Regions from separate parts of the Planifilum fimeticola genome, predicted to be linked through region 2. Evidence: predicted binding sites of a transcription regulator. Region 2 holds the regulator's gene; each other region holds the start of a gene.
The links. Region 2 encodes LexA, which represses DNA repair genes until DNA is damaged. Its sites were predicted from a motif close to CGAACATATGTTCG; they were not measured.

Region 1 (2,204 bases), on a different contig from region 2:
CGAAAAAGCTGTTGGAAGGGGACCCGGTCATCGTCATCAAGGAAGGGAAGATTTTGGAGAACAACCTGCGCAAAAGACGTTTTAACGTCGACCAAATCATGCATCTCCTCCGGGAAAAGGACGTGTTTGACGTCTCCCAGGTCCAGTTCGCCATCCTGGAAAATGACGGGAGCCTTTCAGTGATGCGAAAACCGGAGCATCAGCAGTTGACGCCGAAAAGCCTCTCTCAGCCCCGGAAAAAACCGGAAGTGCCGATGGAATTGGTGGTTGACGGGCAGATCATATATGAGAACCTGCGGGTGCTGGGGAAAAGCGGTCGGTGGTTGATGGATGAGTTGAAAAAGCGGCAGGTGAAGTCGCTGCGGGATGTGTTTACGTTTCTCTGGAAAGCGACGGCACCCTGTATGTGGACAGGCGCCGGGACTTCCATTGACAAATACTGTCCGCGGACGGGAGGAATGCATTTTCCCGGGTCGGAGCAACCTAACCGCAGAAAAGGAGGGAACCCGACAATGGCTCAGCTGAGAGATATCATGACCACCCAGGTCGCCGCGGTGTCGCCCCAGGACAATGTGTATCAGGCGGCCAACCTGATGAAGCAGCACAACGTCGGCATGATTCCCGTGGTCGAAAACGGACAGCTGCGCGGGGTCATCACCGACCGGGATCTGGTGATCCGGGGCATCGCCGATAAGAAACCCAATTCCCAGCAGGTGGCGGATGTGATGACCAACGCCCCGGTGACGGGTACGCCGGACATGTCCGTCGATGAAGCGGCCCGACTCATGGCCCAGCACCAAATTCGCCGGCTTCCCGTGGTGGAAAACGGCCAGCTGGTGGGGGTCGTCTCCATCGGCGATCTGGCTGTCCGTCAACCCTTCGCCGATGAAGCGGGACATGCGCTGAGCAACATTTCCGAGCCCAGCCGTCCCGTCATGTGAGGAGGAGAGGCGGGCCGGGGAACCCGCCTCTCTTTCCTATTTCCTGCGCCAAAAGATGCTGAGGACCCGCCTGAACACAAACCCCCCGGAGATACGGAGATTTCTTTGCCGTGAACGGAGGATCACTTTCTCCAATTCTTTCATCCTTTCCTCGGCCATCCATTCCATCTCGTAAGGACTGTGCATCAATACGGCACCCTCCCTGTCCAAATCGTGTCTCCACCTTTTTGTACCCTATTTACACATATAATAAACAATATTGTTTATTATATATGTAAATACAGCAGAAAAAAATACCAGAGAAACAAGAACATACGTTTGCATATAATAAAGGTAAACGCCTTTTCACTGGGGTGGGATGGACGATGCTGATCGCTCCGGAGGAATATCGCCTTTTCGCCGACCTGGTGAAGCGGGTTGTCTTGCTGGAAGTGTTGGAACGGGTCTTGGAACGGGACTTTCGGACCATCGCAAACACTCCCGTAAAAATGCGCCGACCCATCGGAAAAGCGCTGGAGGAAATCCGGAAGCGCGTCGCAAGGGACGCACTGAACGCCCGGAGGGAATTGCGCCGGATCGGGGGAGAGATCATCGAGGTGAGGCAGTTGTCCGATGTCCGCGAAGTGAAGGCCCGTTTTCGCGGATTTCTCCACACGCAACGGTATGTCAACGAGTGGCTGCGGAGCGAGTGTGAAGAGACGTTTCTCCACCAGTTGTCCTCCCAGGATTTTTGTTCAGTTTCTGAGGCGGGGCCTGTTGAACCCTCTCGGCGGATGGAGTACAATGAATCCAAATGAATGAGGGGGTTTTTGTCGATGGAAGGGCCCTATGTGGTTCGCAAGGGCGACGGAAATTGGATTCCCATGGGTGATGGCGTTCGGCTCAGCTATTTGCGGAGATACCGGGACGAGTACAGCATCCTGTTGGAGATGGATGCCGGCGGCCGTTTTCCGGTACATGATCATGTAGGCGGGGAAGAGATATTCGTCCTGGAGGGATCCGCCCGGCTGGGAACGGAGGAACTCCGGCAGGGGGATTACTATTATTCGCCTCCGGGGGTGAGCCATGCGGTAGAGACGGAAGAGGGCTGCAGCCTCCTCATCACCTCTGCCCGAGGGATGGAAGTGAATGCAGGGCAGGAGTCTCTGGAAACATCCTGAGGCTTTTTTGAACTGATGATGAATGAAAGGGTTTTCACGGGAGGTTTTCCGATGAGGTCCAAGCCGAATCGGTTTGGACCTTTCTTTTGGCGATATTATCCTA
Region 2 (2,204 bases):
ACAAAGCGGTTGAAGTATCAAGTCCAGCTGATAGATGAAAAGAAATAATAGGAGTCGTTCTCTTTAGGAATCCTCCGGTATCGTGCGTTTTCCGAACAATAGCTCCCCAACCGCAAACATATGTGCCCAGATTGCCGAATGATCAATCCCTTTTTCGGACGGGAATTTTTAATGTTTGCCCGGGATGGATCACGGCATCCTCCAAACGATTGATCCGGCGGATATCGCCGATCAGTTCCCGGATGTCGACGGAATCGTCCGCATACCTTCGGGCCAACCCCCATAGTGTATCGCCGGGTTCAACACGGACATTCACCGTCGGCTCCGGACCGTCGCCGGCCGCCCTGTCCACCCACACCACCAGAACGACCATCAGAAAACAGAGGATTCCGACGAGAGCGATTCCCCTCCGGCTCATCCCATCCCCTCCGTCAGCACCCGGATGGTTCCTGCAAATGATTTCCTTCAACCCGAGCATATAACAGAACAAACGTTCTGTCAAGGTGTTCCCGAACTCATGTTTGTGTTTTTTTCACATTTCATGTATACTGAAAATGGGATGAACTAAGCGGGTATGGGTTTTCGGGTTTGGTGCCAATTTAGCCGAAGGCGGTGATTACCTGTGTCCGAGAAAGGAGATGAGCACATGTCCAAACTGTCTCCCCGGCAACAGGCGATTCTGAACTACATAAAAAAAGAGGTGGAGGAAAAGGGATACCCCCCCTCCGTCCGGGAAATCGGCGAAGCGGTGGGGCTTGCCTCCAGTTCGACCGTACACGGACATCTGTCTCGCCTGGAAAAAAAAGGCTTCATCCGACGCGATCCGACCAAGCCGAGGGCCATTGAAATCTTGGACCGTCCAATGACGGAACGTCGCGCGGAAACCGACACGGTGATGGTTCCGCTGGTCGGGAAGGTAACTGCCGGGGAACCGATCACCGCCGTGGAAAATATCGACGAATACATTCCCCTTCCCAAAAAGATGGTGGGCAACGGCAAACATTTTATCCTTTCTGTTCAGGGCGACAGCATGATCAACGCCGGCATCCTCGACAAGGATTACGTCATCGTCCGGCAACAACCCACCGCAGACAACGGCGACATCGTCGTGGCCATGACTCCGGACGAGGAAGCCACCGTGAAGCGGTTCTACAAGGAAAAGGATTATGTCCGCCTTCAACCGGAAAATGACCTCATGGAGCCGATTTTGCTTCCCCGGGTGACGATCCTCGGCAAAGTGGTGGGGTTGATTCGCCACATCCATTGAGCATATGGCGCTATTTATCCTCGCGAAATCGCGAGGTTTTTTAATTGGGCATTTTCTTCGCGAACTCCCCCTGATTCAGCCGAGATTTTTGAGAGCTCCCCTTGAGTTCATCCACCCGGCATCACATCCCCCATCCTTTGAGCCCCTTTCAAACAGTGATCGCCTTCCGCTTCGCTTGCCGGACGCTTTTCCTGAAAAAGTTCCTGAACCATCCCGGAGAATCTTAAATCTGGCCGTGCCAAGCTCCCGAGAGTGTGTTAAAATATTCCTCAATATTTGTGAAATCGCCTTTCACTCTTCAACCCGCCCGCCGGTCGCATCCCTCTCGGAAAAATGCTGGACATTCGGGCGACCGGTACGCTATAAAATCAAATAAATATCAAAAAGCCAAAGGATGAGGTGAGATGGGAAAAGCTCTGGACAAAGTGCACGCCGATCAAGCCGATCATATCAAGATTGAGGATATTCTCATCGCCAGCCAGAGATTAAAAAAAGTATGCGTGCATACGCCCCTTGAATACAATCGCCTCCTGTCCGAAGAATACGGATGCGACGTCCATTTGAAGCGGGAAGACCTCCAAATCGTCCGTTCCTTCAAGATTCGGGGCGCCTACAACACCATTTGCAGCCTCTCCGAAGAAGAGCGAAAAAGGGGCGTGGTCTGCGCCAGCGCGGGAAACCACGCCCAGGGAGTGGCCTATTCCTGCCGTCATCTCGGCATCTCCGGGAAAATTTTCATGCCGACCACGACCCCGCGGCAAAAAATCAACCAGGTGAAGCATTACGGCGGTGAATTCGTGGAAGTGATCCTGACCGGCGACACCTTTGACGATTCCTTTCAACGGGCCATGGCTTACGTGGAGGAACACCAAATGTCCTTCATCCACCCCTTTGACGATTACCGCACCATCGTCGGGCAGGGCACCATCGGGATCGA
Region 3 (2,204 bases), on a different contig from region 2:
TCATACAGGGTCTCAATCACATACCTGTATAAGGCCTCGATATCCCCTTCCAACTTGTCCGCCATGACGCCGATCTTCGAGCGGATTTCATCCATGAGGTCCGCCTTGCGCATCGGATCCATCCCCCATCGACTCCTCCGGATGTTTTCTCAGTGTATCACATGCCGAACAACCGAACAACATATTTTCATAATATTTATATGATTGGAATCGACTCGTCAACGAAACCTCTCTTACATTCCATACCCGCCCCGATTGTAATGGAATCCATCCAAGTGTTAAGATGAAAAGGGGCAGCCGGCCCAAAGCAAAAAGGGACTTTTTCTACAAATCAGAGGTGGAAAACATGGACAACCGCGCATGGATACGGTTGGTGGAAAATTCGACGCAGACGGAGGTTTCCCTGAAAGACGTCAAGGAACAGTTGGACCGGTACGTCGACATGGCTTCCCGCACCGGGCGCCAGCTGGGCTGGACTTATGAGGAGGCCGCCTTTCCCTATACGGTGGAGGAACGGACGGAAAACGAAAACAGCTGGCTGGTCCTCAAGGGAAAAGATCCCAAGATGTACCGCGGCTTGCTCATCGGAGTGAAGCAGGAACCCGCCGAAAAGGGAGGCCGCCATACCATTCAAATCCTCATTCCTCCGGGCGCCACCCACGGAGATAAGTCGAAGGCCAATGAATTTTGCCGCTATCTCGCCAAGGCGTTCCAGGGGGAACTCCGCCTGTTTAACGGTCGGATTATGTATTTTTACCCCCGAAAATGATCCGGGAAACCCTTCAGCCGCTTCCCCGGCGACGGGCGACCTCAGCCCGTCGCTTCTTTTTTTTCGATTATTCGGTTAAATCAGCCCATGCCTCCCCTCCCTTGTAAAAATATTCCTCTTCTCATCCGCGCCAAAAGCGGATATCCTATATTAGGAACGTTTGTTCGGAGGTGTGGCGAGGTATGGAGCGGAGGCGGACCGTTCTGTTGGCGGATATGAACGCCTTTTACGCCAGTGTGGAGCAAGCCCTCAACCCTTCCTTGCGAAACCGTCCGATCATCGTGTGCGGCGATCCCTCGCGGAGGCACGGCATCGTGCTGGCCGCTTCCTACGAGGCAAAGGAATACGGAGTGGAAACCGGAATGCCCGTGTTCGAAGCGAAAAGGCTTTGTCCCCCGGCCGAGCTGGTTCCTCCCCGCATGGCCACCTATCTCCGCGTGTCATCGCAGATCGTGGACATTTTACACCAGTTCTCCCCGCTCGTGGAGCCGTTTTCCGTCGATGAGGCCTTTGTGGAACTCACCGGGTGCGAAAAGCTGTTCGGGGACGGAATCCAGGCGGCCCGCCGCATCAAGGAACGAATCCTGCGGGAGACGGGGATCCGTTGTTCCGTCGGTGTGGGCCCCAACAAATTGTTGGCCAAAATGGCCGCTGAAATGAAAAAACCGGACGGGCTCACCGTCCTGACGGAACGAGACGTTCCAAAACGGTTGTGGCCCCTTCCGGTCATCCGGTTGTTCGGAGTCGGTCCGAGGATCTCCCGACACCTGCAGCGAATGGGCATCCGCACCATCGGAGATCTGGCTCAAGCGGATCCTGCGATGCTTGAACGGCGATTCGGCATCATCGGCCGGGTTCTTCACTGCTCGGCACGGGGCGTCGATTCCAGCCCGGTCGATCCCTGCAGCCTGGATAAAAACCGGTCCATCGGACATCAATTCACCCTTCCGAGGGATTACACGAAGGTGAGCGACCTTCGGACCGTCCTGCGCGAACTGGCGGAGGAAGTGGCCGCCCGGGCCCGCAAGGCCGGCTATACGGGCCGGACGGTCTCCCTCACCCTCCGAAGCTTCGATTTTGGTTCCGTCCACCGCTCCCTCACCCTTTCCGAACCCACGAACATCGGCCGAAAAGTGTTTGAAGCGGCCGAGGTTCTGCTCCGGCGTCACTGGGATCACCGGCCCGTTCGCCTGATCGGAATCACCCTGAGCAACCTGTCCTCCGACCGGGTGATGCAGCTGGACCTGTTCGGGAAACGGGAAAGGGAGCAACGGTTGGCGGAGGCCATCGACGCCATCCGCAACCGGTTCGGAACGACCAGCATCTTCTGGGCCCGCTCCCTCACCGGAGCCAGCGTGTTCGTCGACCGGGCCGGCAAAATCGGCGGGCACCGCATCTGACCTACCGGTCCAGGATGCTCTGGAGAATGTGGCGA
Region 4 (2,204 bases), on a different contig from region 2:
GGCCGTACCGGACGGGCGGGCAGGACGGGAGTCGCCCTCACGCTGGTCACTCCCCGGGAGATGAAGCAGCTTCGTTCGATCGAGGAAGGGATTCATCAGCGGTTGGAGCTGCGGGAGATCCCCAGCCTGGAGGAAGTGGCGGAGAAGCAGCAGCAGACGTGGATAACCCAGGTTGAGGAGACGATTCGGTCGGAACAGGATTTTTCCCTGTTCAAAGAGATGGTGCGGGAGTTGACGGCCCGGCACAGCCCGGAAACCGTCGCGGTCGCCGCTTTGTATCTGGCCTTTGCCGATCGGTTGACCGGAAGCGCCGATCCCGCCTACGATTTCGGCGAGACGGGTGCCGCGCCCGGAATGGTTCGCTTCTTTGTGAATCTGGGGCGCAATGCCAATATCCGTCCGCAGGAATTGGTGAAAGTCATATCGGAGCAGGCGGGCATTTCGGCCAAACAGGTGGGGCGGATCAACATTTACGACCGGTTTTCCTTTGTGGAAGTTCCGGAAGAGGTGGCTCCTTTCGTCTTCGAAGCCCTGCGCCAATCGAAAATCAACGGGGCGAGGGTCAACCTCGAACCGGCGCGGCCCCGCAATCGTTCCTGAAAGAGAGAAAACACCCTGCCGGCAGGCGGCAGGGTGTTTCCGTTATTGAATGCCCAGGGCGATTTTGGCGTAACGGGACATCCGGTCTTTGGTCCACGGCGGATCCCAGACGATGTTGACTTCCACTTCCTTGACGCCGTCCACCCTTTTGACGGCTTCCGTGACGGCGCCGTTGATCATTCCGGCCAAGGGGCAACCGATGGCGGTCAGGGTCATCGTCACTTTCACATTGCCTTCGTCGTCGATATCCACGCCGTAGACCAAGCCCAGGTTGACGATATCGATTCCCAATTCGGGATCGGTGACTTCTCCCAGGGCCTCCATGATCTCCTCTTTCATCTTTTCCTTGTCCATCATCCACCCCTCCTTCCCGGGAAACGATGCCTCTCTTGGTGACGAGACGCTGTCTCCCCCTAGTTTACCACAATGGACCGGTCGCCGAAACACGGAAGGACCCTGGGGCCGATTGCGCCGGAGGAAGGAAGGGTTTTTTCCATTTCTTCGGAGGAAAATCCGAATAAATGTTCGCAAATGATCTTGGCACCCGGTGAAAAACGCGGTATGATGATATCGAGGTGAAACGGAAACAGAGGAGTGATCCTATGTCTGACCGCCGTCAGGCTTTGGAGATGGCTCTAAGGCAGATCGAGAAGCAGTTTGGCAAAGGTTCGATCATGAAGATGGGGGAAGCGGCCAATACCCAGGTGGAGACGGTATCCAGCGGTTCCTTGGGCCTGGATATCGCCCTGGGGGTGGGCGGTTATCCCCGCGGACGAATCATTGAAATATACGGCCCCGAGTCGTCGGGGAAGACGACGGTGGCACTCCATGCCATCGCGGAAGTCCAAAAAATCGGAGGACAAGCCGCCTTCATCGATGCGGAGCACGCACTGGATCCGGTGTATGCCCAGCGGTTGGGGGTCAACATCGATGAATTGCTCTTGTCCCAGCCGGATACGGGGGAACAGGCGCTGGAGATCGCCGAGGCGCTGGTTCGGAGCGGAGCGATCGACATCATCGTGATCGACTCGGTGGCGGCGTTGGTTCCGAAGGCGGAGATCGAAGGGGAGATGGGGGATTCCCACGTGGGTCTCCAAGCCCGCCTCATGTCCCAGGCGCTTCGGAAGCTGTCGGGGGTGATCAGCAAGTCGAAGACGATCGCCATCTTCATCAACCAGGTGCGGGAAAAGGTGGGGGTGATGTTCGGGAATCCGGAGACGACCCCCGGTGGACGCGCCCTCAAGTTTTACTCCAGCATCCGTCTGGAGGTGCGCCGCGCGGAGACGATCAAGCAAGGGAGCGAAATGGTGGGGAATCGCACCCGGATCAAAGTGGTGAAGAACAAAGTGGCGCCTCCCTTTAAACAGGCGGACGTGGACATCATGTACGGCGAGGGAATTTCGAACGAGGCGAGCATATTGGATATCGCCACGGATTTGGACATCGTGAACAAGAGCGGCGCCTGGTATTCCTGGAGCGGAGAACGGCTGGGCCAGGGGCGGGAAAACGCCAAACAGTTTTTGAAGGAACACCCTGAGGTGTGCGCGCAGATTGAAGCCGCGATCCGGGAGCATTACGGTCTGCCCGCCCCCAAGCGGGCGGAG

Region 1: the regulator LexA is predicted to act here: its motif matches at 1,249-1,262, upstream of CLV97_RS00595 (YhjD family protein).
Region 3: the regulator LexA is predicted to act here: its motif matches at 923-936, upstream of dinB (DNA polymerase IV).
Region 4: the regulator LexA is predicted to act here: its motif matches at 1,115-1,128, upstream of recA (recombinase RecA).

What each region holds. Positions count from the first base shown of each region.
Region 1 is NZ_PVNE01000001.1:132,496-134,699, reverse strand. It holds partial or broken gene CLV97_RS18465 (DUF421 domain-containing protein) at 1-368, shown strand, start outside; gene CLV97_RS18460 (CBS domain-containing protein) at 513-941, shown strand; gene CLV97_RS00595 (YhjD family protein) at 1,307-1,738, shown strand; gene CLV97_RS00590 (cupin domain-containing protein) at 1,757-2,101, shown strand.
Region 2 is NZ_PVNE01000017.1:3,286-5,489, forward strand. It holds gene yneA (cell division suppressor protein YneA) at 143-418, opposite strand; gene lexA (transcriptional repressor LexA) at 647-1,267, shown strand; gene ilvA (threonine ammonia-lyase IlvA) at 1,672-2,204, shown strand, end outside.
Region 3 is NZ_PVNE01000005.1:93,235-95,438, forward strand. It holds gene CLV97_RS04830 (hypothetical protein) at 1-122, opposite strand, end outside; gene CLV97_RS04835 (DUF1885 family protein) at 347-769, shown strand; gene dinB (DNA polymerase IV) at 952-2,169, shown strand; gene CLV97_RS04845 (peptidoglycan DD-metalloendopeptidase family protein) at 2,171-2,204, opposite strand, start outside.
Region 4 is NZ_PVNE01000004.1:85,488-87,691, reverse strand. It holds gene CLV97_RS03915 (DEAD/DEAH box helicase) at 1-600, shown strand, start outside; gene CLV97_RS03910 (metal-sulfur cluster assembly factor) at 643-954, opposite strand; gene recA (recombinase RecA) at 1,203-2,204, shown strand, end outside.